Regions from separate parts of the Streptococcus sp. ELY_125 genome, predicted to be linked through region 1. Evidence: predicted binding sites of a transcription regulator. Region 1 holds the regulator's gene; the other holds the start of a gene.
What was found. The regulator HrcA, encoded in region 1, represses chaperone genes, less so after heat shock. The targets are predictions, from matches to a motif close to TTAGCACTCNNNNNNNNNGAGTGCTAA.

Region 1 (15,735 bases):
TGAAAGCGGCCGGTTTGCATTTTGCTGCGGCTTACTCTAGCGACAGTGGCCGGACTCTACAGACGATGGAAATTATCCTGAGTGAACTGGGGCAAGAGACGATTCCTTATAAGCGGGATAAGCGGATTCGTGAGTGGTGCTTTGGTAGTTTGGACGGAGGGTATGATGCTGAACTCTTTAACGGTGTTATGCCACGGGTTTTTGATAAGCCTGTTGAAGAGCTGACATATAAGGATATGGCTGATGCTATTTTAGCCGTTGATACAGCAGGCTGGGCTGAGCCTTGGGATGTGCTGAGGGAACGGATCCTTTCGGGATTTACCGATATTGCTAAGGAAGTTGAGAGTCAAGGGGGTGGTGATGCTATCGTAGTTAGCCACGGTATGACTATCGGCACACTGATGGGATTGCTGGATTCAACTTTACCGCGCAGTCTAGCTCTAGATAATGGCAGTGTTTGTCAGCTGACTTATGAAGAAGGTCGATTTCATATTGATGCTATCGGTGATATGTCTTATCGCCAAAAAGGCAGAGAATTGTTAGAAAAGGAAGTGTATGAAAAGTCGTAATCGCAATCTCTTGGTAGCTTTTATCGCTGCCCTGCTAATTATTTTTGGTGTTGCCTATGTTCGTGATAAACAAGAATCTCACCAGTCTCAAGTCAATTCGTCTTCTCATCAATCTGCTATGAAAGAGTCTAAAGCAACTGCAGAATTACCAAATGTTTCAGCAGACGATTGGCAGCTGATTCTTGTCAATCGGGATAATCTTACAGAAGAACTTAATCCTGAATTGACTTCAGTGGATAATATAGAGGTGGATTCTCGAATTGCTGATAATGTTAGAGATTTTTTAGAGGCGGCCCAACAAATTGATAGCAGTGAGCATTTGATTTCAGGCTATCGCAGTGTCGCCTATCAGGAGGAGCTCTTTAGTTCTTATGTTAAACAAGAAATGTCCAGTGATCCTAGTTTGAGCGAGGATGAGGCCAAGGAAAAGGTCAAGACCTATTCGCAGCCGGCAGGTGCTAGTGAACATCAGACAGGTTTAGCTATTGATATGAGTACCGTTGACAATCTTAACGAAAGCGATCCAACTGTTGTTTCTCAAATTAAGAAGTTGGCCCCCCGATATGGTTTTGTGTTACGCTTTGAAAAGGGCAAAAGTGACTCAACAGGCGTAGACTATGAAGACTGGCATTTCCGCTATGTCGGTAAGGCCTCGGCCAAATATATGACGGAGCATGATCTAAGCTTGGAAGAGTACCTTGCAGTGCTCAAGAAGAAATAAGTAAGGAGGTATATTTATGAGAACTAGGCTAAAATTTCGGCCTTTTATAATTGTTTTTGGCTTTGTTTTAGCCCTTATCCTTTTGCCCTTGCTTTTTAACATGAGAACTAAGGCTGCCAACACTAAGGTGGTATCTCACTATAGTCAGGAAGCTTTTATCAAGGAGGTTGCTCCAACTGCTCAAAAACTATCCAAAGCGTATGGAGTCAAAGCTTCTATTATCATTGCCCAGATGGCTCAGTCGTCTGACTATGGCTCTAATTTACTAGCGGTGCGTTATCACAACTATACAGGTATGTTAGCACAATCAGGACAGGCAAGGATTGTTTTAACGACTCAGTCTTACGAATCGGGTCAATGGCGGACAGTTAAGCAGCCTTACGCCATTTATACGGACTGGCAGAGTAGCCTTTCGGCTTATATGGAGGCATTGAGTTCTGGACTGTGGGGGACCCAGCTTTATACAACAGTAGCAACAGCTGAGGAATACACGACTGCTGTTCAAGCCTTGCAAAAAGCTGGCGTTAGTCCCGATCCTCATTATGCGGATAAACTCACTGCTATTATTCAGAAGCATCAGCTAACAAAGTATGATAAATGAGGTGGATGGAAGGTTTCTAAACCTATTGCCCAAATTGCAGTAGAAATAAGTCTTTTAGCACTCTTTTTGAAAGAGTGCTAATTTTTTGAGTTTTTCCCTTGACATCAATTTTTAGAGCAGTATAATAGAAACATAAGTTAGCACTCGTGTCATAAGAGTGCTAAATCTGACAGGAGGTGTCGGGGATGATTACACAGCGTCAAAATGATATTTTGTCCGTCATTATTGAATTGTTTACACAGACTCATGAACCTGTCGGATCAAAGCTTTTACAGAACTACATTGCTTCTAGCAGTGCTACGATTCGTAATGATATGGCTGCTTTAGAAAAAATTGGTTTATTGGAAAAAGCTCATACATCAAGTGGTCGCTTGCCCAGTCGTCAAGGTTTTCAATACTATGTCAATCATTTGTTAAATCTTGAGCGTGTTGATGAAGCGGATGTTTATGAGGTCGTCAAGGCTTTTGACTTTGAATTTTTTAAATTAGAGGATTTGTTACAAAAGGCTAGTGATATTTTGGCAAAGCTGACTGGCTGTACTGCTGTTGCTCTGGATGTTGAACCTAGCAATCAGCGCTTGAGCGCTTTTGATATTGTAAAGCTCAGTCACCACGATGCTCTAGCTGTCATGACTTTTGATGATTCCAATACTGTTACAAGTCAGTTTGCTATTCCCAAGAATTTTCTTGATGAGGATTTAGCCACTTTAAGCAATCTGGTATGTGAACGCTTTTTAGGGCAAACAGTGATGGAAATTCATTATCGGATTCGAACTGAGATCCCGCAGATTGTCCAACGCTATTTCAAGGTAACAGATAATGTCTTGGAATTATTTGAACATATCTTTAAGGAAATGTTTGTAGAAAAACTGTTCTTATCTGGTAAAGAGAATCTCCTCAGATATGCTGATGTTAAAACCTATCGCTTGTTTGATAATAATCAAGAGTTGGCTCTGGATATTAGAAAACAATTTCAAGATGAGCAGCCTTATGTTATTCGATTGGCTGAAGAAAATCAACAAGGGCTTAAGTCTTTGACTCAGTTATCCTACAAATTTTTAATCCCTTATCGTGGATTCGGTAGCTTGAGTCTTATGGGGCCTGTTACTGTAGATTATCAGCGGACTTTGGGACTTCTTAGCATTGTTAGTCGGGTTTTAACGATGAAGTTAGCGGATTTTTATCGCTATCTTAGCAGTAATCATTACGAGGTAAATTAAATAGGAGGCATTATGTCAGAAGATATTAAAAAAGAAAACGAAGAGGCTGCTGAAGAGACAGTGACAACGGTTTCTGAAGATGAAGAAAATCAGCAGGAGGCGACTGTAGTCGATAATGATGAAGAGGCTCCTGAAAAATCAGAACTTGAAGAAGCTCTTGCGAAGGCAGATGATTTTGAAAATAAATATCTGCGGGCTCACGCGGAGATGCAAAATATTCAGCGACGCGCCAATGAAGAGCGCCAGCAGCTGCAAAAGTATCGTTCACAGGATCTAGCTAAGGCGATTTTGCCTAGTTTGGATAATTTGGAGCGTGCTTTAGCGGTTGAGGGCTTGAGCGATGATGTGAAAAAAGGCTTGGAAATGGTACAAGAAAGCCTGATCCAAGCTCTCAAAGAAGAAGGCGTGGAAGAAGTAACAGTCGAAAGCTTTGATCACAATTTTCACATGGCAGTGCAGACCTTACCAGCTGACGATGAGCACCCAGCAGACAGTATTGCAGAAATCTTCCAAAAAGGCTACAAACTGCACGATCGGCTGCTTCGGCCAGCTATGGTGGTGGTGTATAACTAGTCAATAATGATGGGCATTAAAACGCCTCATCATTATACGGCAACCGCTATGGCGGATTGCCTAGACTCCTTACTAGCTCGATAGCAAAATGGTATCGATTTTACTATCAAACTAGTAACAGACTGACTTGTCCGAAATGACAGAAAACTAGTAAATAACGAACAAGAATAATAATTTAAATTTTGAAAGGAATTGAACGTTAATAGCAGTCGCTGGACTGTTTCAATGTTCTTGGTATCTTGTATTATGTCTAAAATTATTGGTATTGACTTAGGAACAACAAACTCAGCAGTTGCCGTTCTTGAAGGCACTGAAAGTAAAATTATCGCTAACCCAGAAGGTAACCGTACAACTCCTTCGGTTGTTTCATTTAAAAATGGGGAAATCATTGTCGGTGATGCCGCTAAGCGTCAAGCAGTAACAAACCCAGATACGGTTATTTCCATTAAGTCTAAAATGGGAACCTCTGAAAAAGTTTCTGCCAATGATAAAGAATATACTCCTCAAGAAATTTCAGCTATGATTCTGCAATACATCAAGGGATATGCTGAAGATTATCTTGGTGAAAAAGTTGAAAAGGCTGTCATCACTGTTCCGGCCTACTTCAATGATGCGCAACGTCAAGCAACTAAAGATGCTGGTAAAATCGCTGGTCTTGAAGTCGAACGGATCGTCAACGAACCAACTGCAGCAGCCCTTGCTTATGGTCTTGATAAACAAGATAAAGATGAAAAAATCTTAGTGTTTGACCTTGGTGGCGGTACCTTTGATGTCTCTATCCTTGAGTTAGGCGATGGTGTCTTCGATGTATTGGCTACTGCTGGTGATAATAAACTAGGTGGTGACGATTTCGACCAAAAGATTATTGACTACTTGGTTGATGAATTCAAGAAAGAAAATGGCATTGACCTGTCAACTGACAAGATGGCTCTGCAACGTTTGAAAGATGCTGCCGAAAAAGCTAAGAAGGACTTGTCGGGTGTCACCCAAACACAAATCAGCCTGCCTTTCATCACTGCGGGTGATGCTGGACCGCTCCACTTGGAAGTCTCATTAACACGTGCTAAATTTGATGATTTGACTCGCGATCTTGTTGACCGCACCAAGACCCCTGTTCGCCAAGCTTTGTCTGATGCTGATTTGAGCCTGTCAGAAATTGATGAAGTCATCTTAGTTGGTGGTTCAACGCGTATCCCTGCTGTTGTTGAAGCAGTTAAGGCTGAAACTGGTAAAGAACCAAACAAATCTGTAAACCCTGATGAAGTCGTAGCCATGGGTGCTGCTATTCAAGGTGGTGTCATCACTGGTGATGTCAAAGACGTCGTGCTTCTTGATGTGACCCCACTGTCACTTGGTATCGAAACTATGGGCGGTGTCTTCACGAAGTTGATTGACCGCAACACAACTATCCCAACTTCTAAGTCACAAGTCTTTTCAACCGCAGCCGATAACCAACCAGCTGTTGATATCCATGTTCTCCAAGGGGAACGCCCAATGGCAGCTGATAACAAGACACTTGGACGTTTCCAATTGACCGATATTCCAGCTGCTCCTCGTGGTGTACCACAAATCGAAGTAACCTTTGATATTGACAAGAACGGTATTGTATCGGTTAAAGCCAAAGACCTTGGTACGCAAAAAGAACAGCACATTGTTATCAAGTCAAATGACGGTCTTTCTGAAGAAGAAATCGATCGCATGATGAAAGATGCGGAGGCCAATGCTGACGCTGATGCTAAGCGTAAAGAAGAAGTTGATCTCAAGAATGAAGTTGACCAAGCGATCTTTGCAACAGAAAAGACCATTAAAGAAACTGAAGGCAAAGGCTTCGATAGCGAACGTGACGCAGCCCAATCAGCTCTTGATGAATTAAAAGCCGCTCAGGAATCAGGCAATCTTGACGACATGAAGTCTAAACTTGAAGCTCTCAATGAAAAAGCTCAAGCTCTTGCGGTAAAACTTTACGAACAAGCTGCTGCTGAGCAGCAGGCAGCTGGCGGAGCAGAAGGTGCGCAAGCAACTGACTCAGCTGACAATAACGGTAATGGTGGCGATGATGTTGTAGATGGGGAGTTCACGGAGAAATAACCCACCAAAACTGACGACTATACTAAAGAGCTCATCAGTTAACAGTTGTCGCTATAGCGAATAACCTAGGTGTCTTACTAACTCGTCAGTAAAATATTATCGATTTTGCATCCTCGTGTCGCAAAAACGCCCCACCCAGTGGGCAATTTATCCTACGAGCCAAAAAATGATGAGCTGGTGGCAAGACCTGTGAACTGTTCTACCCTGAGCGTGGAAATTCGAAAGCGAGATAGTAACTCTACTATAAAACCAACTGCAGAGGTTGCAACTCAGCCTCTGTTTTTGAGAATAAGGCAAAAATCGATCAGCAGAGTTGTGATTTCGTCGTCTCACCTCTATAAGAGTGATGAGGGCAGGTCACAAACATGCTGTAAACTGCTTCCATTAGCTACTTTGACTAATTATTTCTTTGCAATTTTGATAGCGATTTTATCAATTTTCGGTAAGGATTTTCCAAGCTTAAACAGAAAGAAATACAGGTGTTCTCAACTGAACGCGGACTAAGGACTGTGCCAAAAAGATAAGCTTTATCTAGATGCAAGGAATCATCGGACAGTTTTCTATTTTTTAAGTCTCTTAGGAGTTTGTCCACAGAAAAAAACTTTATAGAAAGGAATTGAACCCGCCCTAAAAATTTGTGTGAAAAGATAAATCGTCTAGAAAATCAGGATTTTCTGTTTTCTCATAGTACATCAATAGAAAGGAATACAAGTTCGTTTATTCGAACACAGGCTAAAAACCTAGTGAAAAAGATAAACTTCCTAGTGTGTTTGACACACTGCGTCAGTTTCCTATTTTCATACGGTTTTCTTAACGCCTTTTGTATCATAAATTATGAACAATCAAGAATATTATGACCGTCTGGGGGTGTCCAAGGATGCCTCGCAAGATGAAATCAAAAAAGCCTATCGTAAGATGTCTAAGAAATACCACCCAGACATCAACAAAGAGCCTGGGGCTGAGCAAAAATACAAGGATATTCAAGAGGCTTACGAAACCTTGGGAGACGAGCAAAAACGTGCTGCTTATGATCAGTATGGACCAGACGGTGCCAATGCAGGATTCGGTGGCGGTTTTGGCGGTTTCGATAGCGCAGGATTCGGTGGTTTCGAAGATATCTTTTCCAGTTTCTTTGGTGGAGGTACTAGCCGCAATCCCAATGCGCCACGTCAAGGTGATGATTTGCAATATCGCTTGAACTTGAAATTTGAAGAGGCGGTTTTTGGGGCTGAAAAAGATGTTACCTATAATCGGGAAGCTGAGTGTCACACCTGTCATGGTTCTGGGGCCAAGCCTGGAACGAGTCCAGTGACCTGCAGTCGATGTCACGGTCAAGGTGTGATCAATGTAGATACTCAAACGCCCCTTGGTATGATGCGCCGCCAGGTGACTTGTGATGTCTGCCATGGTACTGGTAAGGAAATTAAGGATCCATGTACGACTTGTCAAGGTAGTGGTCATGAAAAGAAATCACATAAGGTTTCTGTTAAGGTGCCAGCAGGTGTTGAAACTGGTCAACAGATCCGTTTGCAAGGTCAAGGGGAAGCAGGGTTTAACGGCGGTCCTTACGGTGATCTCTTCGTTATTATTAATGTCTTACCAAGCAAGAAATTTGAACGTGATGGTTCAACTATCTACTATACCTTGAATATCAGTTTTGCCCAAGCTGCTCTTGGAGATACTGTTGAGGTACCGACAGTCCATGGTGATGTTGAAATGACGATTCCTGAAGGTACTCAAACGGGTAAAACTTTCCGTCTCAAGGGTAAAGGAGCTCCTCGTCTGCGCGGGGGCAGTCAGGGGGATCAGCATGTAACGATTAATGTTGTCACTCCTACTAAGCTTAATGAGGCACAAAAAGAGGCCCTGATGGCTTTTGCAGCAGCCAGCGGCGAAAGCAGTATTCAACCTAAGAAAAAAGGATTCTTTGATAAGGTTAAAGACGCCTTTGATGCTGAATAGATTTATAATCAAAGGGCAGATATTTAGAACAAGGTCATTAAGTTATCAAAATCAAAAGAAACTATTCCCGAATGTAGCTGTTCCTACATAAAATGGAATAGTTTTTTTATAGGTTCAATCTGTCCGGGGACAGATTGACTCTTTTTCTCTGGGCGAGACTGATTAATCATGCTAAAATAAGGCTATGGTAAGATACAAGGCGATTATCTCTTATGATGGCACCCTGTTTGCGGGCTTTCAGAGGCAGACTAAGGAACGGTCAGTTCAAGAAGAGTTAGAAAAAACTTTGCAGCGACTAAACAGTGGTTTTCCTGTAAAGGTACATGGAGCTGGACGAACGGATAGTGGCGTTCATGCCTATGGGCAAGTCATTCATTTTGATTTACCTCAGGTTCGTGATGAAGAAAAGCTGAGGTTTGGGTTGGATACTCAGTTACCTGAAGATATTGATGTGGTTAGTGTTGAGCAAGTGACTGATGATTTTCATGCTCGCTATCATAAGCATAGTAAGACGTATGAGTTTCTTGTTGACATTGGCCGTCCTAAAAATCCTATGATGCGGGCCTATGCAACGCACTATCCTTATCCTATCGATTTGGCTGCTATGCAGGAAGCTATCAAAGATTTAGTGGGCACCCATGATTTTACTGGCTTTACAGCTTCAGGGAGCTCGGTGACTAATAAGGTGAGAACGATTACAAGGGCAGAGGTGACGGTTGATGCCAAGACTGGCTTTTTAGTTTTTACTTTTACTGGTAATGGCTTCCTCTATAAGCAGGTGCGCAATATGGTAGGAACTCTCTTGAAAATTGGCAATGGGCGTATGCCTGTAAATCAGGTTAGGACAGTATTAGAAACGAAGAATCGTAATTTGGCTGGGCCAACAGCTGCTGGCAACGGCCTTTATCTGAAGGAGATTATCTATGATGACTAATGTTTTGGCTATTTCGGGAAACGACGTATTTAGCGGGGGTGGTCTTTACGCAGACCTCAATACATATACAGCTAATGGCCTGCGTGGTTTTGTGGCAGTAACGTGTTTGACAGCTATGACAGAAAAAGGCTTTGAGGTATTTGCGACAGATGGACAGGTCTTTAAAGCACAGTTGGATAGCCTGAAGCCTGTTGCCTTTGGAGCTATTAAACTGGGATTATTGCCAAATACTGCCATTGCCACCCAAGCACTGAAATTTATAGAAGACCACAAGGGAATACCAATCGTTTTAGACCCTGTTTTGGTCTGTAAGGAAAAACACGATGTCGCAGTCAGTGCACTGCGTGATGAATTATTAAAATTTTTCCCTAATATCACTATAGTGACTCCGAATTTATCAGAAGCCGAGTTGCTTGCCCAGCAGGAAATCAAGACACTGGAAGATATGAAATCTGCAGCTAAGACTCTTCATCAACTTGGTGCTCCAACAGTTGTTATTAAAGGGGGCAGTCGCTTGGATTCTGAGAGAGCTGTAGATCTTTTCTACGATGGGGAAGATTTTAGAGTTTTGGATTACCCTGTGCTTGACAAAAACAATGTCGGAGCAGGGTGCACCTTCGCGTCTAGTATTGCTAGCCAATTGGTTCTTGGCAAGGAGATTTTCGAGGCAGTAAGGATAGCTAAGGGCTTCGTTTATCAAGGTATTCAACATTCTGATCAGTATGGAGTGGTACAGAATTATGAGGCAAATTAGACTACACCAATTAACACTTCTAGCTTTGCTAGCGGCACTTAGTACGGTATTAGGTTTTATTCATATTCCATCTCCAACTGGTTTTTTGACCTTGCTGGATGCAGGAGTTTTCTTTACCGCCTTTTATATGGGTAGTCGCGGCGGAGCAGCCGTCGGGGGGATATCTGCTTTTCTTTTAGATCTATTGTTGGGCTACCCCCAGTATATGTTGTTTAGTTTGCTAGCCCACGGCTTGCAGGGACTCCTTGCTGGTTTACAAGGAAAATATCGCTTTGTTGGAGTGCTATTGGCCTCTATAACTATGGTCGGTGTTTATGTTTTAGCTGCTTTGATACTTGGTTATGGCTGGGGAGCGGCTGTCGCCGGGATATGGGGGAATTCTTTTCAGACGATACTTGGTGCGGTGATAGGCTTTATAGCTTTTAAGCTGTTTTCAAATTTATTTCCTAAGAAATGAGGATATGATGGATTTAGACCTACTGAAAAAACAAACAGAAGGAATTATTGTAGATATATTGGAACGCTCTGCGATTAAACCGGGACAGATTTTTGTCCTAGGCTTATCTTCCAGTGAGGTAGCTGGTGGTCGTATTGGCCAAAACTCCAGCTTAGAAATTGGTGAAGTCGTTGTACAGACTGTCTTAAATGAGACGCAAAAGCGTGATGTCTATTTAGCTGTTCAGGGCTGTGAGCATCTCAATCGAGCTCTAGTCGTAGAAGAGTCTGTTGCAGAGGAAAAGCAGCTGGAGGTGGTTAATGTGCTTCCCAGTCTTCATGCTGGCGGCAGTGGCCAGCTAGCTGCATTTAAATTTATGGAGCACCCTGTTGAGGTTGAAGAGCTTGTTGCGCATGCAGGTCTAGATATTGGTGATACCTTTATTGGCATGCATGTTAAACGTGTTCAAGTTCCTCTGATTCCCATTCAAAGGGAACTCGGAGGAGCTCATGTAACAGCCCTTGCTAGCCGCCCAAAACTCATCGGAGGCGACCGGGCTCTGCATGAAAAAGATTCTATTCGAAAAGCCTAAAAGCTGATAATGTGGTAGTTGTTTGCTGTCATAAAAAGAGCTGGACTTAAGCTCAGCTCTTTGATGTTGGTGGAATGATGTGGGCACTGGGTGTGGGGAGTGTCATGCCATCTTTCAATAATGCCTCCTGATAAAGACGGAAAAATTTGGAGTAGATACGGAACTGTTGCCCATTTTGCACAAAAATATCTACTCGAAAAACGAATTGCCCATTGATAGCTGTTCGGGGACCTAAGATATTAGGGACTCCTACAATTTCTGGATTGCTAGGAACCTCTTGGCTATTAACCTCCTTGATGATCTGAGTCACCCGATCAAGATTCGTGGTGGCATAGATAGGAATGTCAACTTGAGCCCGCATATCTCCGCGAGATTGGTTGCTGACCAGCAAAATTTGCCGATTTGGAATGAAATGCAGTGTTCCGTCAAAATCTCGAATTTCTGTCGTACGAATCCCCACGCTGGACACTGTTCCTGAAACAGAGTCCACCGTTACGGAATCTCCAACATCAAATTGCCGCTCAATAAGGATGAAAAAACCATTGACGAGATCAGACAGAAAACCTTGTGCTCCTAAACCGATAGCCAAACCTGCAATCCCTGCTCCGGCAATTAGACTAGAGACAGGTAGGCCTAGGATAGCTAAGATCCAGTAGATAAGCATGAAATAGAGCAGGTAACTCATAATGTTGTGGAAGAGCTTTATCAAGGTTTTACGCCTTCCTTCGGTTTGCCCCAACAGACGGGGAGAACGTTCAAAGAATTTTTTAAAGGCCCAGTCTGCAATACGTTTACCGATAATAAAGACGAAAATCAGCAAAGCGAGTGATATAACTTTGGACAGCAGTGTGACTGCCATATCTTCCAAATGGAGTGATTCCCAGTATTTGTTTAAGATATTCATAGAGAAATCCTTTCTGCCTATTAGTCTAACAAATTTTTGCGGAAGTAGCAGTTTTTAGTTGATAAGCGGGGAATTTCGCATAAAAAAACTTTTAAAACCCCCTAAATTATGATAGACTAAGGTATATTACGATTTTTTAAGGAGATAAAGATGTCTGTATCATTTGAAAACACGGCTGCTAACCGCGGTGTGCTTACATTTACAATCAGTCAAGAACAAATTAAACCAGCTCTTGACACAGCCTTCAATAAAGTAAAAAAAGATTTAAATGTTCCTGGGTTCCGTAAAGGGCATATGCCGCGTGCTGTCTTTAATCAACGCTTTGGCGAGGAAGCGCTTTATGAAGATGCCTTGAATAGCATTTTACCTACAGCTTACGATGCAGCTGTATCTGAAAGTGGGCTTGATGTCGTGGCTCAACCTAAAATTGATGTTGATTCAATGGAAAAGGGGCAGGATTGGGTTATCAAAGCTGAAGTTGTAACTAAACCAGAAGTTAAGTTGGGTGACTATAGGAACCTTGAAGTTTCTGTTGAGGAAACGAAGGAAGTGTCGGAGCAAGAAGTTAACGACAAAATCGAGCGTGAACGTAACAATTTAGCTGAGTTGACTATTAAGGATGCTGCTGCTGAAAATGGAGATACCGTTGTTATTGATTTTGTCGGTACCGTTGATGGCGTGGAGTTTGATGGTGGCAAGGGAGATAATTTCTCTCTTGAGCTTGGCTCAGGTCAATTTATTCCAGGCTTTGAAGAACAGTTGGTTGGCTCTAAAGCTGGTGATGAAGTAGAAGTCAATGTAACCTTCCCTGAGGATTATCAAGCTGATGATCTTGCTGGTAAAGACGCAGTTTTTGCAACAACAGTGCATGAAGTTAAATCTAAAGAAGTCCCAGAACTTGATGATGAGTTAGCTAAAGATATCGACGAAGAAGTAGAAACACTTGATGAGTTGAAAGCTAAATACCGCAAAGAGTTAGAAGCCGCTAAAGAAATTGCTTATGACGATGCTGTTGAAGGCGCTGCGCTTGAATTGGCTGTTGAAAATGCAGAAATTCCGGAACTACCAGAGGAAATGGTACATGATGAAGTGCACCGTGCGATGAATGAATTCCTGAGCAATATGCAACAACAAGGAATTTCACCTGATATGTATTATCAACTGACAGGTACGACTGAGGCCGATCTTCACAAACAATATGAAGCAGATGCTGATAAACGTGTGCGTACAAATCTTGTTATCGAAGCGATTGCAGCTGCTGAAGGATTTGATGCAACAGACGAAGAAATTGAAAAAGAGATTACAGATCTTGCTGTGGAATATAATATGGATGCTGAACAGGTTCGTTCACTGCTTTCATCTGACATGCTGAAACATGATATCACTATGAAGAAAGCTATTGAAACTATTACTAGTTCTGCGAGTGTCAAGTAGTTTTTATCTTGACTTTGTTGATGAGACTTGGGGAGAACTCCAAGTCTCTCGTTTTTTAGCTGTTTAAATTCGGCTGCCCATAAGATTAGAATAACGCTGAGCAAGTTGATAGAAAGCAGGATTCAGGGCATCGTGAAGAGGTTATTATGATAAAGCTGATTATTTTTGATATGGATGGTGTCATTGTTGATACAGAATATTTAGATTTTCAACTGCAACAGAATTATATTAAACAGATTGCATATAATCCCTCACAACTGACTTTTAAGGATTTCTCGGAGCTGGTTGGACGCTCTGGACAAGACCTCTTAGAAAGAATAAAGCGTCTCAGTCAGACGTCGCTTTCCCTGAGTGAAATTGCAGCTGGACTAGATGAGATTGAAAGGATAAAATATCGCAAAGAAAATTGTTTGTCTCTGTTTCGCAAAGATGTTTTGGCTGTTTTAGAGTATGCTAGGGCAGAGGGGATCGCCTTAGCTCTTGCCTCGTCAACAAAGAGAGATTATATAAAAACTGTTTTAACAACTTGTGGTATTAAGGGGTATTTTGATGCTATTGTCAGCGGCGAGGATTTTGAAAAGAGTAAACCAAATCCAGAAATCTATCTGGCGGTTCTTGAACGTTTGGCTATTTCAAGTGGGGAAGTACTGGCTATTGAAGATTCGCCTTCAGGGATAGCAGCGGCTAAAGGCGCAGATCTGACGGTCCTTGCTTATCGAGAAGATCGCCTCGGTATTGATCAGTCGCTGGCTGATTATATAGCCGAAGATATGCGGGATATCTTGGCCTTTGTTAAAAAATCAACCAGTTAAACTAGTTTGTTTTTGGATGTATAAGGAAAATCATTTTTGACTTACTACTAAAAATATCGTAAAATATAAGTTAATGACAAAATAAGGAGAACAGCCTTGGAATTAGAAGTATTTGCTGGACAAGAAAAGAGCGAACTGTCAATGATTGAAGTTGCCCGTGCTATTTTAGAGACACGTGGTCGCGATAATGAAATGTACTTCAGCGATTTAGTCAATGAGATTCAAAACTACTTAGGAACATCTGATGCTGATATTCGCTATGCTCTGCCATTTTTCTATTCAGATTTGAATACTGATGGCAGCTTTATTCCTCTAGGTGAAAATAAATGGGGACTTCGGTCATGGTATGCCATTGATGAAATTGATGAAGAAGTGATTACACTGGAAGAAAATGGTGAAGACGTTCCTAAACGTAAGAAAAAGCGTGTTAATGCCTTCATGGATGGGGATGAAGATGCCATTGATTATAATGATGATGATCCAGAAGACGAGGATGATTTTACGCCAACGGATGTTGAGTACGATGAAGAAAATCCTGATGATGAAAAATCAGAAGTTGAGTCTTATGATTCAGAAATTAACGAAATTATCCCCGATGAAGACGTAGACGAGGATACTGTAGACTTAAATGAATCTGATGACGAAGAAGATGATGAGGACGACGAGGAAGCTTGATTTTCTGATTGACAAAAGCCTCTGGATAATCTATACTAATTATCGGGCACCTCTTTTAGAGGTCGGAATGCTCCCTAGGCAAATAGGGGGCTATTTTTATTTTTAAAAGTAAAAGCCTTGTGTACTATAAAATAAGGCTGGCTGTGTGTCTAGCTGTGCCGTTTGAGATAATAAGGAGTGTGTATGACAAAGTACATTTTTGTTACAGGTGGTGTTGTTTCTTCGATTGGTAAGGGAATTGTAGCGGCCAGTCTTGGACGGCTGCTTAAAAATCGTGGACTAAAAGTTACAATTCAAAAATTTGATCCTTATATTAATATTGACCCAGGGACAATGAGCCCTTATCAGCATGGTGAAGTCTATGTGACAGATGATGGAGCTGAAACAGATCTTGACCTTGGTCACTATGAACGCTTTATTGATATCAACCTTAATAAGTATTCAAACGTTACAACAGGAAAAATTTACAGCGAGGTTTTGAGAAAAGAGCGTAAGGGTGAGTATCTTGGTGCCACTGTTCAGGTTATTCCCCATATTACGGATGCCCTCAAGGAGAAAATTAAGCGTGCCGCTACAACAACTGACTCTGATGTTATTATCACTGAAGTTGGCGGAACAGTCGGAGATATTGAGAGTCTGCCATTTTTAGAGGCTCTTCGCCAAATGAAAGCAGATGTGGGCTCTGATAATGTTATGTACATTCATACAACATTGCTTCCTTATCTTAAAGCTGCTGGTGAAATGAAAACCAAGCCCACTCAGCATTCAGTCAAAGAATTGCGCGGGCTAGGGATTCAGCCTAATATGTTGGTTATCCGTACAGAGCAACCGGCAGGGCAGGCGATTAAAAATAAGTTAGCGCAGTTTTGTGATGTGGCGCCAGAGGCTGTTATCGAGTCCCTTGATGTTGATCATATCTATCAAGTTCCCCTTAATATGCAAGCACAGGGTATGGATCAGATTGTCTGTGACCATTTGAAATTAGATGTACCTGAAGCGGATATGACCGAATGGTCAGCCATGGTTGATAAGGTCCTTAACCTCAAAAAGACCACTAAAATCGCCTTGGTTGGTAAATATGTTGAGCTGCCAGATGCCTATCTTTCAGTTGTCGAGGCGCTTAAGCATTCAGGCTATGTCAACGACTCTGCCATTGACCTTCAATGGATCAATGCTAACGATGTTACAGCTGAAAATGTTGCTGAACTCCTTGATTATGCTGATGGAATCATTGTTCCTGGTGGTTTTGGTCAACGCGGGACTGAAGGTAAAATTCAGGCTATTCGCTATGCGCGTGAGAATGATGTTCCGATGCTTGGTATCTGTTTGGGTATGCAGCTGACTTGTGTAGAATTTGCTCGCCATGTTCTTAATATGCAAGGAGCTAATTCCTCAGAGCTAGATCCAGATACGGCTTATCCTGTCATCGATATCATGCGCGATCAAATCGATGTTGAAGA
Region 2 (15,735 bases), on a different contig from region 1:
GCCGTTCCACAATTCCATGATACCAATAGTCTGCAAGAGTGAACTGTCTTTAATAATGGTGATAAATTCATTTCCCAAGGCAGGCAGGATATTTTTAAAAGCCTGAGGCAACACCACGTAACGCATTGCCTTGGCTGGCTTAATTCCCAGCGAATAAGCCGCTTCGGTCTGACCTTTAGGAACTGCTTCAATCCCAGCACGAACGATTTCTGAAATATAGGCACCGCTATTTAAAGACAGAATAATAATACCTGGAATCAAGCGGGAAAAGTCTAACTCAACCGTACCAAAACCAATTGACGGTGCATTTTTAAAGTCCATCCAAAGAAAGGCAATCATGATTTGAACAACCATAGGTGTTCCACGAAAGACCCAGACATAAAAGCTAACCAGCCAGTTCAGTAACTTGATGTGCGAGCGTTTGGCAAGGGCCACCAGAACACCCAAGATGGTTCCAAATAAAACGACACAGATAGAAATCATGATGGTGACAATCACGCCATAGTTAAAGTAACCCCAATATTTGGGTAAAAACGAAAAATCAAAATTCACAGATTTACTCCTATTATACGGCTTTGAGCCATTCTTAAAGGCCAGCTAGATATGTTTTAAATTTTAGCTGCTTATCAATAATTTTATAACCAATTCTATCATAAAATGAATAATAATACAATATCTGTTTATAAAATTAGTTCTCCCTATTAAAAAGGAATTAAAGATTATTCGGACTATCGAAAGCCTATATTGGCTAGTAGAGTGAGAGATTCACAGCAAAACTAGGATTAGGGATCAGTAAAGTTGACTCCATTTTACTCCCTTAATAGTCCAGCAGACTTAATAAAATAGGGAACTAAAAACCGAAACGCGGAGCTTCCAACTGATCACTGCACAGAGCTATTATAAGAGATTATAGGTGCCGAAAAATTTTATCCTGGACACACAGGCCCCTGCTTTTGGATTTGAACAGCAGGCAAGGCTAGTTTAAAGACCCAATTTGTAAAATTAAGCTAGACAGAAAAAAGCCATTTATGTTAGGCTCAGATAAACACCACATTTGTCTGAGAGGAACTACCATAAATGACCTACACCCATCTTACCACAAACGAACTCGTAATGATAGAGGCTTACTACCAAGAAAACAAGAAAGTTGGTGATATTGCAAAATCTCTAGGGAGATCTAAGCAAACCATTTACAAGGTCATCCACTTTCTAAAAGAAGGTTACTCAGCCTATGAATACTATGACCAGTACAAAACGAATAAAAAGCGCTGTGGCCGTCGACAAACACAATTATCAAAGCCTGAGAAAAAGCTCATTGATGATCATCTGAAACGGGATTGGAGCTTAGATGTCATCAAGGGCGTTTACGCTGATGTTATTGCTTGTTCGATGCGGACTCTCTATCGTTTAGCTGACCGAGGGATCTTTGACAAACAAGAGCTCCCTTGGAAGGGAAAACGCAAACCCAATGGGAAAAAAGAAACACGAGGGAAGCAAGCTTTTCGTAGAGACATCCGTGAAAGGTCGACAGTTTATCCAGACTTTGACACTGAGTTTGGTCATCTTGAGGGTGATACCATCGTTGGTAAGAATCACAAGAGTGCGGTGATTACATTAGTTGAGAAACAATCCAAAGCTATTATCACGCTTCAAACCGCAGGAAGAAAGGCTAGTGATATTGAATGCTCAATCAATCGCTGGCTCTCCCGATTTCCCAAACATCTGTTCAAGTCCATCACATTTGACTGTGGAAAAGAATTTTCTAACTGGAAATCCATTTCAAATCAACATGATATTGATATCTTCTTTGCGAATCCTGGTTGTCCTGGGCAACGAGGCCTTAATGAGCATTCTAACGGTCTGTTAAGAAGACACGGACTACCTAAGCAGATGGATTTTAAAGGTGTTTCACAAAACACCTTATCAGCTATAGCTGATAAGAGAAATAGAATTCCTAGAAAATCTTTAAATTATCAAACCCCTTATCATGTTTTTCTGAGTCAGGTGAAACTGTCCAACTTAATTTGACAATTTAAGAGATAAGAAAAAGACCTCCGAGGTGTTAGATTTTAAATCCAACTCCTGAAGATCAATTCAATTATCTTTTTAATTTCTATTTTGTTTTTAATTAGTAGAGCAGATCATAGATTTCCATAGCAATCAAGTCAATGCTGTCAAAGGTGTAGGTTTCACGCGCCTTAATATCACGCAATGTGAAAACAGGGCCATTTTCGGGGTCGTTAGCAAAAGAAACTTCTGCAACAACGAGGCCGTCACGTTCAAAATTCCTCTTTAAGTTGCCTCCATCTGTCGTCATCAAATTCAGACGATCAATAATTCTCACCAAATGTGATTCCATGTAGATTCTCCTTAACTAAGATACAAATCCGCAAAATATCGTATGAATTTCAGGAACTCTTGCATCATAATGTTTTTAACTATCCCTATTTTACCATAAAGTAAAAGATTGAGATAGATGAAAAGCCGGAAATCACTGTGATTTTTACATTATTAATTCTCTTGGTAGGATTGGTAAAGAATTGCTTTGATAGCATGCATACGATTTTCCGCCTCTTGGAAGATAACCGAGCTGTACTTTTGGAAGACTTCATCGGTAATCTCTAATTCACTATAGCCGTACTGCTCGTAAATGCTATAACCAATATCGGTATTGGTATCGTGGAAAGCTGGCAAGCAGTGCATAACAATCAGATCAGGATTATCAGCCAAATCAAGCAGCTCTTTGTTGACCTGATAAGGCAGGAGCAAGTCAATTCTGTCCTTAAAATCGACTTCTTCTCCCATAGACACCCAGACATCCGTATAAATCATATCGACCCCTTTTACGTCTGTCACATCATCCGTCACTTTTAATACAGCACCTGTATTGTGCAGGTGTGCTAAATCAATGATAGCCTTACTAGGCTGTAAGTCTTTGGGGGCAATAATGGTACAGTTGACACCGAGAATGGCTGATGTTACCAGAAGGGAATTAGCCATATTATTGCGGCCATCTCCTAGGTAGGCGATACTCAAACCATCAAGGCTGCCAAAGTGCTCCGTCAGAGTCAAAAAGTCCGCTATCATCTGGGTAGGATGCCAGGTGTCTGTCAAACCGTTCCAAACTGGAACGTTGGCATAGACGGCTAAGGTCTCAATATCTTCCTGCCTGAATCCGCGATATTCGATGCCATCGAACATAGAACCGAGAACTCTGGCTGTATCAATAATTGATTCTTTTTTACCCAGCTGGATTTCACCAGCACCTAGATAGGTAATGTTCATTCCCAAATCTTGTCCTGCCACTGTAAAGGCTGAACGTGTTCTAGTAGAAGTCTTTTCAAAAATGAGAGCAATATTTTGTCCTTCTAGATAGTTATGAGGAACCTTATCCTTTTTGAGCTGCTTAAACTTAGCAGACTGGGTAATTAAATCTAGCAGTTCCTGTTTTGTGAAGTCTATTTCTTTTAAAAATGATTTTGCCATGGTTACCCCTTTTGTATTTTTATACAATAATTCTATAATATTTTGCGTTTTTGTCAAGAATAAACTGTATTTTATTCATTTTTATAAAATTAGCACTCTCACTCTTCCTCTGCTAAAATTATAATCTTTTTACTTGATTTCTAAGTCATGAGTGTTATAATAACATCATAGAATTTGACCTTTATTGACTATAAGGCCAAATCAGTCAGATTGGAGGTAATCCTATGTTATGTCAAAATTGTCAACTTAACGATGCTAGCATACATCTATACACAAATGTCAACGGGCAGCAAAAGCAGATTGATCTCTGCCAGAACTGCTACCAGATTATGAAAGCCGATCCAGAAAATATTCTCAATAGTAACCCCACTAACCAATCCATGGATTCTTTCTTTGATGATTTCTTTGGTGATTTAAACAATTTTCGCGCCTTTAACCAAGAACTGCCTAACGCTCCTCAAACAGAAGCTGGTAGATCAGGCGGCAATGGAAATGGCAACAACAGTGGAGGCGGCAACAACCGCAGACGCCGTCCGCAGCCCCAAGCACCTCAGCAACCTCAAGGAATCTTGGAGGAATTTGGTATCAACGTCACAGACATTGCCCGTCGCGGTGATATTGATCCTGTTATTGGGCGCGACCAAGAGATCGTGCGAGTAATTGAAATCCTCAACCGTCGGACAAAAAACAATCCGGTTTTGATCGGGGAACCCGGTGTAGGTAAGACTGCTGTCGTCGAGGGCTTAGCTCAAAAAATTGTCGATGGCAATGTTCCTCAGAAACTACAAAACAAACAGGTTATCCGTTTGGATGTTGTCAGTCTAGTACAAGGAACAGGTATCCGAGGGCAATTTGAAGAACGCATGCAAAAGTTGATGGAAGAAATCCGTCAGCGCCAAGATGTGATTCTCTTTATTGATGAAATCCATGAAATTGTTGGGGCTGGAGGAACAACCGATGGCAGTATGGATGCAGGCAATATCCTGAAACCGGCTCTTGCCCGCGGTGATCTGCAACTAGTCGGAGCTACCACGCTCAATGAATATCGAATCATTGAGAAAGATGCTGCACTTGAACGACGGATGCAGCCAGTTAAGGTTGACGAACCGTCTGTTGAAGAGACCATTACGATTTTACGCGGTATTCAGCCTAAATATCAGGATTATCATCATGTTAAGTACACAGATGACGCTATTGAAGCGGCTGCCGTTCTTTCTAACCGCTACATCCAAGATCGCTTCTTGCCTGATAAGGCTATTGACCTTTTGGATGAGGCCGGCTCCAAGATGAATTTAACACTCAACTTTGTCGATCCTAAGGATATCGACAAGCGTTTAGTTGAGGCGGAAAATCTCAAGGCACAGGCTACACGTGAAGAAGACTTTGAAAAAGCAGCCTATTTCCGCGATCAAATTGCTAAATATAAAGAAATGCAGGCTCAGCAATTATCGGATCAAGATATTCCGGTTATCACTGAAAAGCATATCGAAGCAATTGTGGAAGAAAAGACCAATATTCCTGTCGGTGATTTGAAAGAAAAAGAGCAATCTCAGTTGGTCAACCTAGCAGATGATTTGAAATCTCATGTTATCGGTCAAGATGCTGCTGTTGATAAGATTACCAAAGCCATTCGCCGTAACCGTGTCGGTCTGGGAGCTCCGAATCGTCCTATTGGTAGTTTCCTTTTTGTCGGCCCAACCGGCGTTGGTAAGACTGAGCTGTCCAAACAGTTGGCGATTGAACTCTTTGGTTCTGCCGACAGTATGATCCGTTTCGACATGTCTGAATATATGGAAAAACATGCCGTAGCTAAGCTAGTTGGAGCTCCTCCAGGATACGTTGGCTACGAAGAAGCTGGTCAATTAACTGAACAAGTTCGCCGCAATCCTTATTCGCTTATCCTTTTAGACGAAGTCGAAAAAGCTCACCCAGATGTCATGCATATGTTCTTGCAGGTGCTGGATGATGGTCGTCTGACAGACGGTCAAGGCCGTACAGTCAGCTTCAAAGATACTATTATCATCATGACTTCAAATGCTGGTACTGGTAAAGTGGAAGCTTCAGTCGGGTTTGGAGCGGCTCGTGAGGGTCGTACTAATTCCGTTCTGGGAGAGTTGGGTAACTTCTTTAGTCCAGAATTTATGAACCGTTTCGATGGTATCGTTGAATTCCAAGCCCTCAGTAAGGAAAACTTACTGACGATTGTTGATTTGATGCTGGAAGATGTTAATAATCGTCTAGCTACCAATGGACTCCATCTTGATGTCACAGCTAAGGTTAAAGAAAAATTAGTTGATCTTGGCTATGATCCTAAGATGGGGGCGAGACCTTTGCGTCGTACCATTCAGGAGCATATTGAAGATGCGATTACCGATTTTTATCTCGATAATCCAAATGAAAAGCATTTCAAGGCTGTCATGACTTCTAATGGTAAAATCACTATCAAGGGGGCTAAGAAGGATGAAGATTCCCCCCTTAAGGAAGAAGCTTCCCTTGCAGAATAAATCATTGTAAAACTTAAACGGTCTGAAATGTTTTCAGGCCGTTTTCTTGGTATAATCAGTATAAACTAATTAGAGACGAGGCAATAGAATGACTAACCCTACTTATGGAGAAAAAATTACTGGTAAAGACTACGTTAGCCGTTACGGTGTCTATGCTGTCATACCTAATCCAAACCAGACAAAAATTATCTTGGTGCAAGCTCCTAACGGCGCTTGGTTTTTACCGGGGGGTGAAATTGAAGAGGGTGAAGACCATCTTCAGGCTCTCAGCCGTGAATTGATTGAAGAGCTAGGCTTTACAGCTCGGTTCGGAACTTATTACGGCCAGGCTGATGAATACTTCTATTCCAGTCATCGAGACACTTATTTTTATAATCCGGCCTACATCTATGAAGTTACAGACTTTGTAGATACAGGCAAACCCTTAGAAGATTTTAATAATCTAGCTTGGTTTTCAATTGATGAAGCAGTCAGTAAGCTTAAGCGAGGAAGCCATAAATGGGGGGTTGAGCAGTGGAAAAGGGTTTATAAAAAATAATCAAGCACCGCCATTTTAATAAAATCGTGCTATAATGGTAATATGCAAATCCCTTAAGGAGGATAGTCATGAGACTTATCAATACTACAAGTAGCCATCCTGATCTTGTTCGCAACCAGCTGCGCAATACTGACGCTAAGTTAGTTGAGGTGTATTCGGCCGGCAACAGTGATGTTATTTTTTCTAAAGCACCTGGTCATTATGAGCTCTTGATTTCAAATCGTCATCGTGCTATTAAAGATGAAGAAATTGAGAAGATCCGTGAGTTCTTCTTCAAGCGCAAAATTAATCCGGATATCGTTATTCCCGATCAAATCAAATCGAGTCATACAGAAAAGTTGATTGAAATCTCAATTCCCACTACTATATAAGCATATGCCCTCAGCTCTTATGAGAACTGAGGGTTTTTCTACTAAATAAAAAATCTTGAGATGATAGATCTCAAGATTTTAATGTTTATAAACCAAAATAGTTATTTTGCTTTCACTTCAAAACCTTGGGCGACAGCTTCTGGGAAATTGTTTTCGACAATTTCTGCACAGTGGTCACAAATGGTTACGCCATAAGAGCGCTCCTTAGTGGTTTTATCTGTACGGCGACAACGATCACACACATCACCTGCAGCGTGTTCAACACTGAAGGCCACACCATCAAAGCTGACAGCATCAGCTGGTGCTGCTTGGTCAGTCACTGTTAATTGTGAAACAATTAGAAGCTGAGCGATATCGCTTTGAAGGTCCTCAAGAAGACTCTTTGTTTCTCCGTCAGCATAGATTGTCAAGTGAGCTTCCAGAGACTTACCAATGATTTTCTCATTACGAGCTTCTTCCAAGGCCTTTTGCGCCTGGGTACGGAAGATCATGAAGGCTTCCCACGTATCAAGAATGCGTTCCTGATCAGCAAAGGTTTGCGCTTCCGGCATATCAGTCAATTGAACAAACTCCTCTACTTCTTGGTCCAGATAGGACCAAATTTCTTCAGACGTATGAGGAAGAATAGGCGTCAATAGCTTGGTGATTTTTACTAAAATATCATAGAAGACAGTTTGCATCTGGCGGCGAACCTTGCTATCGGCCGCCTCAATGTAAACCACATCTTTAGCAAAATCAAGATAGAAGGCGGATAAATCAACTGTCAAGAAATTATTAACTGCCTTATAAACAGCCATAAAATCGTATTGATTGTAAGCCTCTCGTATAGTTGCAACCAAATTGTTGAACTTGATAGTCATATATTGATCAACCGGGCGAAGTTCCTCATAAGCAAGCGTATCCTCTTTTTTAAAGTCAGATGTATTCGCCACCAAGAAGCGAAGTGTATTGCGAATCTTACGATAGCTTTCGGAGGCCTGCTTCAAAATATCCATAGAAATACGAACATCATTGCTGGTATCTACAGTTGTTACCCAGAGGCGTAGGATTTCAGCGCCGAATTGCTTTTCAACATCACTCGGAAGGATAGTGTTACCAAGTGATTTAGACATCTTTTCACCTTTACCATCAAGTACGAACCCTTGTGATAAGATAGCTTTGTAAGGCGCATGGCCGTTAACCGCAACTGAGGTAATCAAGGATGAATTGAACCAACCACGATACTGGTCAGATCCTTCCAAATAAAGATCAGCTGGATAACCGAGACCTTCACGCTGGTTCATGACGCCATTCCAAGAGGATCCAGAGTCGAACCAGACATCCATGATATCCGTTTCTTTGGTAAATTCACCATTTGGTGAACCTGGGTGGGTATAGCTTTCTGGCAAAAGAGCTTTAGCAGACCACTCCCACCAGATGACTGAACCATATTCAGCAAAGAGGTCAGCCACATGATCTGTCACATCCTTAGTCATGATAGCTGTACCATCTTCTGCATAGAAGATTGGGAGGGGAACACCCCAAGCGCGCTGACGCGAAATAACCCAATCACCACGGTCGCGGATCATATTGTAGAGGCGCGTTTTCCCCCATGATGGATTAAATTCCGTTTTTTCAATCTCATCAAGAATTTCTTGACGGAATTTAGAAACAGAAGCAAACCATTGGGGAACAGCCCGCCAGATGATCGGCTTCTTAGTCCGCCAGTCAAATGGATAGGAGTGAGTGATCTCTTCTTGTGCAAGAAGAAGATCACCTAACTTTTCAAGGACAGTTGGCAGGACCTTGTCATAGAATTGACCTTGGAAGTCATCCCCTGCTTCTTGCGTCATGATACCGCGACTATCAACTGTTACAGAAACTTCGAGTCCATATTTAATACCGACATTATAGTCATCTTCACCAAAGCCAGGAGCCGTGTGGACAATTCCTGTACCGGAATCCAGTGTAACGTGGTCTCCAACCATGACAAGTTCTTCAACATGGCTATCCCACGGATGGGCGGTTTTGATATATTCCAATTCTGAACCATCGTGACGCTCAATGACTTCATAAGCTTCCCAGCCAAATTTGTCCGCCAAACTTGGGAGTAATTCTTCAGCTACGATAAATTTACGATCATCACCAACAACTTTGACAGTCGCATATACAAAGTCAGCCCCGACTGTCAAACCGCGAGAAGCTGTGATTGTAAATGGTGTTGTTGTCCAAACAACGATATAGGTGTCAGTATCCAAAATTCCCTTACCGTCGGTGACTTTATTGGCATAAAAGAGTGAGGTAGAAACGAGATCATGATACTCAATCTCAGCTTCAGCCAGAGCTGATTCTGATGACCAGGACCAGTAAACTGGCTTGGCTCCACGATAGATATAGCCCTTATCTGCCATAGCCCCGAAGACACGAATCTGAGCTGCTTCATAGTCAGGCGTCAAGGTTACATAGGGATTGTCCCAATCGGCCGACATTCCGAGGCGTTTAAAATCCTCACGCTGTTTATCCACTTGGGAAAGGGCATAATCACGACACATCTTTAGATATTCAGCACGGTCTAGCTCCTTACGTTTAACACCCTTTTTGGCTAAAACTTGCTCGATAGGCAGTCCATGCGTATCCCAACCTGGATTATAGGGAGCACGAAAACCCATCATAGACTTAGCGCGGATGATAATGTCTTTAGAAATATGGTTCATAGCATGTCCAACATGGATATTACCATTAGCATAGGGCGGGCCGTCGTGGAGGAAAAAGGCCGGTTTATTGGCATTTAAGGCTTGACGTTTCCCGTAAACATCAGCTTCCAACCAAGCTGCCTGCCACTGAGGTTCCTTATTAGGAAGACCTGCTCGCATAGGAAAAGCGGTTTTCCCAAGATTCAAAGTTTCTTTTAGTTTCATGATTACTCCTTCTAAAATGATACACTAACAAAAGTAGATAGCAGCCAGGATCCTTTGAGCATAGGCTTGCCTTATCTATCAAGAAATCCCTTAAAACATTTTAAGTAAGATATTATAAAATAAAAAGCCCTCATCGCAAAGGACGAGAGCTCGTGGTACCACCTTACTTTGGACTGGATAAAAGCATCCAGTCCCTCTTGCGATGATAAGGTTATCAACCTTCTGCCTTACTAATTTTATTGGGGCAGAAAAACTGTGAAATGATAACAAGAACGGTTAGGGAATACAGGACTTGCACCGACACCTGCTCGCTGGAAATATAAGCGCCTTATTGTATTTTCATTAGTCTTGAATATTTAATTTAAAGGTTTGAGCCTCACCACCAGCTAACTCACTAGCTGACATTTCGGATGTATCCTGAATTGGACTATTCAGATCCGTTTTCGAGTTATTATCATCAGCTGCATCAATAGCGGCTGAAATTTCTCCCAAATCTAATTTTTGTGTTTCTTCAAGGATACGGTTACTCTCTTCAACACGGCGTTGCAATTCAGCCATTTCTGATTCTGTAAATTGACGAGTTGCATCATCAGCAGAGTCAGAATCTGCAGCTGTCTGCACCGTTGTGCCAGCACTCGTTAAGACTTGATTGTCATCTAAAACTTTTTCTACAACTTCCTTGAAGGCTTCATCTGAATTTTGTAGGTAAACTGCTGTCGGTTGCAAGAGGTCATTCCATTCTTGCGAATTGATCATATTCAACTGACCTTCGATGGTGCTAAGCAAGCGTTGGTGGAAAACTCGACTTTGACGTTTCAAAGCTTCTGTCTCAATAGCAACAGCCTTGGCTTCATCAGTTGCATCGCGCAAAATCTTATTAGCACGTGTTTTAGCCTCATCAATCAGTTGATTGGCATCATAGTTCGCTTTACTGAGTAGGTTTGTCGCCTGTGTATTTGCTGAGAATTTAACTTTTTCAGCAGTTTCCTGAGCCAAGATAACAGATTGACTCAGGGATTCCTTCATTTCTTCAAAGTAAACTAATTTTTCTTCAAGGTTTTTCAGTTTTGTGTCTAATTCACGATTTTTATGAGTTAATTCCTCAAAGCCATCAACGATATCGTCGAGAAAGGCATCAACCTCACGTTCATTGTAACCGCGAAATTTAGTGTGGAAAGTTTTGTCTTTAATATCGAGTGCTGTAATTGCCATGTCACCCTCCTTATTTATTTTTAATTTTTGCCTACATAAAAATATAAGCTGTTATCCTATAAAACTCGACGGCCAAACTAAGCCAAGCAGGCTTATCTCCCAAACAAGCGAGCTCTGGGCAAACTTGCAAGTACCGCCTTCTATCCTTTTCCTGTTTTCTAACCCTTTTCGTCTCCCTTGCCAGGAAGTCGAAGCAAGCTAATCCCCTTATTTATTGGCGTATTTTTTGATAGACAGCTTATACTTTTGATTCTTGGACAAGCCATTATCATGGTCAAGCTCAAAGCGGCCAAAGCCTCGTACACTGACCAAATCTCCCAATTCCAACAATTCTGCTGGTCTTGTTATAACACCATAATTTAACTTAACCTTCTCTTGCTCAATGAGCTTAGTAGCTTGAGCACGAGATAATTTAAAGACTGACGCAAGCACCTTATCAAGCCTCATACTAGATACTAAGATATCAAGTTCTTTGACCTTATGCTCCCTGTTCAATAATTGTGAAAAATCCACTTCCTTAATGGTTACTGCCGCTTTGCCAATTTTTTTGACCATCATAAAGTAACCAAGCATAGAACGGTTAACAATAATTTGAGCGCAACCATCAGCTAAGATAATATCACCAAAAACGGTCCTCTGGATACCTAGTTTATGGATAAAACTTCCCATAATTTGAGAATGGGTCAGATAGTTAAATTTGGTATTATAACTTATCTCTAAGAGCGCTAGATTGAAGTCTTTTAAATCCAACTGATAATAATCGGGTGCTAAGATAATCTTAGCATACTCAGTCGGATATATATCACTAGATACAAAGTAAGCTATACCTATCTGCCCCAGAACACTGCGAGCGATCTGAACTTGCCTAGGGTCAAGAAAATCCGTCACTTGAAAAACGTAAGTATCCTCAACCCTTTTGGCCAAGTCGAATATCTTATCAATAAAAGTTCTTTCTTCCTTGCGGAAATGCTGGTAAATATCACTTTCTGCCATTACACGAAGAGTATCAGTTGTGCTATAAGCCGATCCAGTAGCTGCAAGAGAAAGAGTACAACTACAATTGTAAAATCAAGACCGGCGAACTGTAGTGGTAAGCGCCGAAAAGGTCTCAGAATCGGTTCAACAAAACTATCTAAAATCCGCCCTAGTTGTGACTCTCGCGCCCCTGGAAACCACGATAGTAGGGCGTAAATAACCAAGACGAGACTTAGGAACTCAATCAAGCGATGACAAACTATAATAATAAAAATCATTGTTAACGGCGTTTCATATCATAGTCAAAAGAGACCTCTTGACTAGCATTAGCAAGATTCATCTCTTCGGTATCTACAACAACATCTTTAGGAGTCAGTAGATACATGGACGAACCAACTTTTTGCAAACTACCGTAGAGGACACGGCTTGCACCGTCAATAAAGTCCAAACAGCGGCGGGCTTGTGCTTCTAACATATATTGAAAATCAATTAAGACACATTCGTGCTTGATAAGTAAATCCACAATTTCTTGAGCATCCTCATATTTTCTAGGGAATTTCAAAGCAATTGTAGTTCCACCTGCAGCCGGAATGGATACATCAGCAGGGCGTGACATCGTTCTAACATTATCCTCCTGTGCTGGTCGAGTTTGCGCTTGAGTCTGCGAACGCGGTTGCGACTGAACTGGGCGTTCACGCTGCGGTCGAGTTTGCTGAGGCTGAGCCGCTGACTGTTGCGGACGCGGTGATTGCTGCTGCTGAGGTGAACGCACAGGGCGAGGCCCCTGCGGCGCCTCCTCTTGAGTTTCTTCTACTTCGCTAGCATCATCCGTATCAAAGTAGGAAACGAGTTTATCTAATCTGTCTTTTATAGCCATATTCTCTCCTATTCTTTAAAGAATGATGTTCCGATTCGGACAAATGTTGAACCGTTGCGGATAGCGATTGGGAAGTCCCTGCTCATCCCCATGCTCAAATCATCGAAAGGCATATTCTTTATCTTTCTCTCCTTGAGAACTTGTCTCAACTCATTTGTCTGTCTAAATATACTATCTAATTCTTCTGGACTAGCATCAATGGGTGCCATGGTCATCAAACCAACAAGCTCAATCCTGTCAAACTCAGCTAGCTGTTCGACAGTTTCTTGTACTTCTTCCGGATTAAAGCCATGTTTACTGGGCTCACCCGATACATTCACTTGTAAGAAACACTTGATGGGATGCTCCGCACGCTTTTGAATCTCTGCGGCAAGTTTCACTGAGTCTAAGGCATGAAAATAGTCGACCAAATTAATGATGTCTCTAACCTTGCGCCTTTGCAAGGTACCAATCAGATGCCAAGTGACATCTTTGCCCTTTAGACTCTGATATTTATCAAGAAATTTGTCAACCCGATTCTCAGCAATGTGGTTAACTCCAAGTTCCACTAAGCGTCCAGCGGTCTCACTGTCAACATACTTAGTCACAGCAAGGATTGACACATCACTGGCAGAACGCTGTGCATCATGACAAGCTTGTGCTACTTGCTCGTAAACCGCATTCTTGTTTGCTTGCAAATCCATCATTGCTTAACGATTTTTGAAGAATGGTGGTGTCTCAAGTTCATCATCACCAGTATCAACATCAGATGCTGAGAATGAAGAAACATCAAGCTGACTATCCAGTTCATTTTCTGTCGGGCGACTGATGTTGTCACGACGCAGATCCCAGTCACCAAAGGCTGAGCTTTGGTGGTTAGGCTGGGGCTGACGCGGTGCCGCCTGAGGCATTTCACGACGCTCAGCCATATCGAACTCAAAATTCGATGGGCGGCGTTCAAAACCACCGCTCGGGCTACTTGGTTCTGCCGGATTAGCGCTGCCTTGGCGGAAAACTCGCTGCTGCGATACGCCTGACACTTTTTCAACCTTATCCGGACGGACACCAGTAGCAACGACTGTCACACGAATTTCATCCTTCATGCTTTCATCAATAGCCGTACCAAGCCAGATATTAACACCCTGACCGGCTGCTTGGCTAACAATTTCAGAAGCCTCTTCTGCTTCGGTCAAGGTCATGTCCAAACCACCGGTAACGTTGACAATGACATCTTCTGCTCCATCGATAGTTGTTTCCAGTAATGGTGAGTAGATGGCCTTGCGAGAGGCTTCAATAATCCGCTCTTCACCGGAACCAATACCGATCCCCATCAAAGCGTTACCTTTGTTTGCCATAACAGTCTTAACATCAGCAAAGTCAAGATTAATCAAACCAGGACTAGTGATCAAATCTGTGATCCCTTGAACCCCTTGACGAAGCACATTATCCGCTTCACTGAGCGCTTCCAGCAGGGGCGTCTTTTTATCAACGATTTCAAGCAGATTATTATTGGAGATAATTAAGAGAGTGTCAACTTGCTCACGCAGTTCATTGATACCCTCGATAGCAAAATTACCACGTTTATTTCCTTCAAATCCAAAGGGGCGGGTAACAACGGCTACGGTTAGCGCACCGATTCCCTTAGCAATACGGGCAATGACCGGTGCAGCACCTGTACCAGAACCACCGCCCATTCCAGCAGTAATGAAGACCATATCAGCCCCTTGCAAGGCATCGTTAAGGACTTCTTCACTTTCTTCAGCAGCCTTGCGACCAACTTCTGGCTGTCCTCCAGCACCGAGACCACGAGTTAATTTAGGACCAAGCTGAATAACAGTTTCTGCTTTTGATGAACTCAAAGCCTGAATATCAGTGTTGGCGGCGATAAATTCAACACCTGCAACACCCTCTTCAATCATACGGTTAATGGCGTTTCCACCGCCACCACCGACACCTATAACTTTAATGACTGCACCTTGAACAGATGCAGCATCGAATGAAAATGCCATTTTACTTCCTCACTTAAAATTAATCAAACATGCTGCCAAAGATACCGCGAACACGGTCAGCCATTTTAGGCTTTGGCTTACTCTCCTGCTGCGGTGCAGACTGTTCTTGAACTGGATCAGGAACTGCGAAATTACCTGCAGGGGCCTGTGGCTGTTGCGGCTGGGCAGCGGGTGCTGGCTGGGGCTGAACCGTTTGAGGCGCTACATTGGGCGTCACAGGAACAACTGGTTTACGTCTCAGCATTTCTTCACCAAGCACTGCACCTTGAGCAATAATGTCAACTTCGCTCATAATACCGACATATTCTACCAAACTGATAACATTGGCAAACATAGGGTTGCGAATTCCAACTTGATTTGGAATATGCAACTTAACTTGGGTACCAAACATTTCTTGAGCCAGCTCAACGACACCTGGTAACATCGCTGCACCACCAACCAAAACGATACCGCCTGGTAGGTCAAGCAGTCGCCCACGTTCTAAATCTTGTTTTACACGGTCAAAAATATGGCGAACACGTGCTGTGATAATCTCAGCTAGATAGCGCTCAGTCACTTCAACCGGCTCATCACTGCCAACACACTCAACTTGAGCTGTTTCTTTATTACTAGCTTCGGCTAGGTTAGCAGTCCCAAAATTAAACTTGAGAGCTTCAGCTGTTTGAATAGAGGTTTGCAGTACCTTAGAAATATCCTTAGTGACAAAATCTCCGCCCTCTGGATAGATATTGGTGTACTGTAGCTCTTGTGCTCTCATAGAGGCAACCGTCGTTTGGCCACCCCCCATGTCAATCACTGTAGCACCGAACTCACGTTCCCCTTCATTTAGGACAGACTTGGCTAAAGACAGCGGGGTAATAATAATCGTTTCCACAGAAACACCAGCA

Region 2: a site for HrcA is predicted at 3,576-3,602, ahead of AC4HAL_RS01115 (ATP-dependent Clp protease ATP-binding subunit). Genes of this name have one in related genera too.

What each region holds. Positions count from the first base shown of each region.
Region 1 is NZ_JBZFUM010000017.1:508-16,242, reverse strand. Features, by position in the region: gene AC4HAL_RS07620 (histidine phosphatase family protein) at 1-569, shown strand, start outside; gene AC4HAL_RS07615 (M15 family metallopeptidase) at 556-1,290, shown strand; gene AC4HAL_RS07610 (glycoside hydrolase family 73 protein) at 1,307-1,891, shown strand; gene hrcA (heat-inducible transcriptional repressor HrcA) at 2,077-3,111, shown strand; gene grpE (nucleotide exchange factor GrpE) at 3,124-3,684, shown strand; gene dnaK (molecular chaperone DnaK) at 3,931-5,772, shown strand; gene dnaJ (molecular chaperone DnaJ) at 6,607-7,734, shown strand; gene truA (tRNA pseudouridine(38-40) synthase TruA) at 7,919-8,668, shown strand; gene AC4HAL_RS07580 (bifunctional hydroxymethylpyrimidine kinase/phosphomethylpyrimidine kinase) at 8,661-9,422, shown strand; gene AC4HAL_RS07575 (ECF transporter S component) at 9,409-9,879, shown strand; gene AC4HAL_RS07570 (TIGR01440 family protein) at 9,887-10,450, shown strand; gene AC4HAL_RS07565 (mechanosensitive ion channel family protein) at 10,503-11,354, opposite strand; gene tig (trigger factor) at 11,505-12,788, shown strand; gene AC4HAL_RS07555 (HAD family hydrolase) at 12,935-13,600, shown strand; gene rpoE (DNA-directed RNA polymerase subunit delta) at 13,697-14,275, shown strand; gene pyrG (CTP synthase) at 14,459-15,735, shown strand, end outside.
Region 2 is NZ_JBZFUM010000002.1:31,704-47,438, forward strand. Features, by position in the region: gene AC4HAL_RS01095 (amino acid ABC transporter permease) at 1-552, opposite strand, end outside; gene AC4HAL_RS01100 (IS30 family transposase) at 1,078-2,028, shown strand; gene AC4HAL_RS01105 (DUF1797 family protein) at 2,129-2,359, opposite strand; gene argF (ornithine carbamoyltransferase) at 2,512-3,486, opposite strand; gene AC4HAL_RS01115 (ATP-dependent Clp protease ATP-binding subunit) at 3,711-5,990, shown strand; gene AC4HAL_RS01120 (NUDIX hydrolase) at 6,079-6,528, shown strand; gene AC4HAL_RS01125 (DUF1827 family protein) at 6,597-6,899, shown strand; gene ileS (isoleucine--tRNA ligase) at 7,001-9,796, opposite strand; gene AC4HAL_RS01135 (DivIVA domain-containing protein) at 10,139-11,008, opposite strand; gene AC4HAL_RS01140 (YlmH family RNA-binding protein) at 11,216-12,001, opposite strand; gene AC4HAL_RS01145 (YggT family protein) at 12,001-12,261, opposite strand; gene AC4HAL_RS01150 (cell division protein SepF) at 12,264-12,860, opposite strand; gene AC4HAL_RS01155 (YggS family pyridoxal phosphate-dependent enzyme) at 12,869-13,543, opposite strand; gene ftsZ (cell division protein FtsZ) at 13,550-14,848, opposite strand; gene ftsA (cell division protein FtsA) at 14,868-15,735, opposite strand, start outside.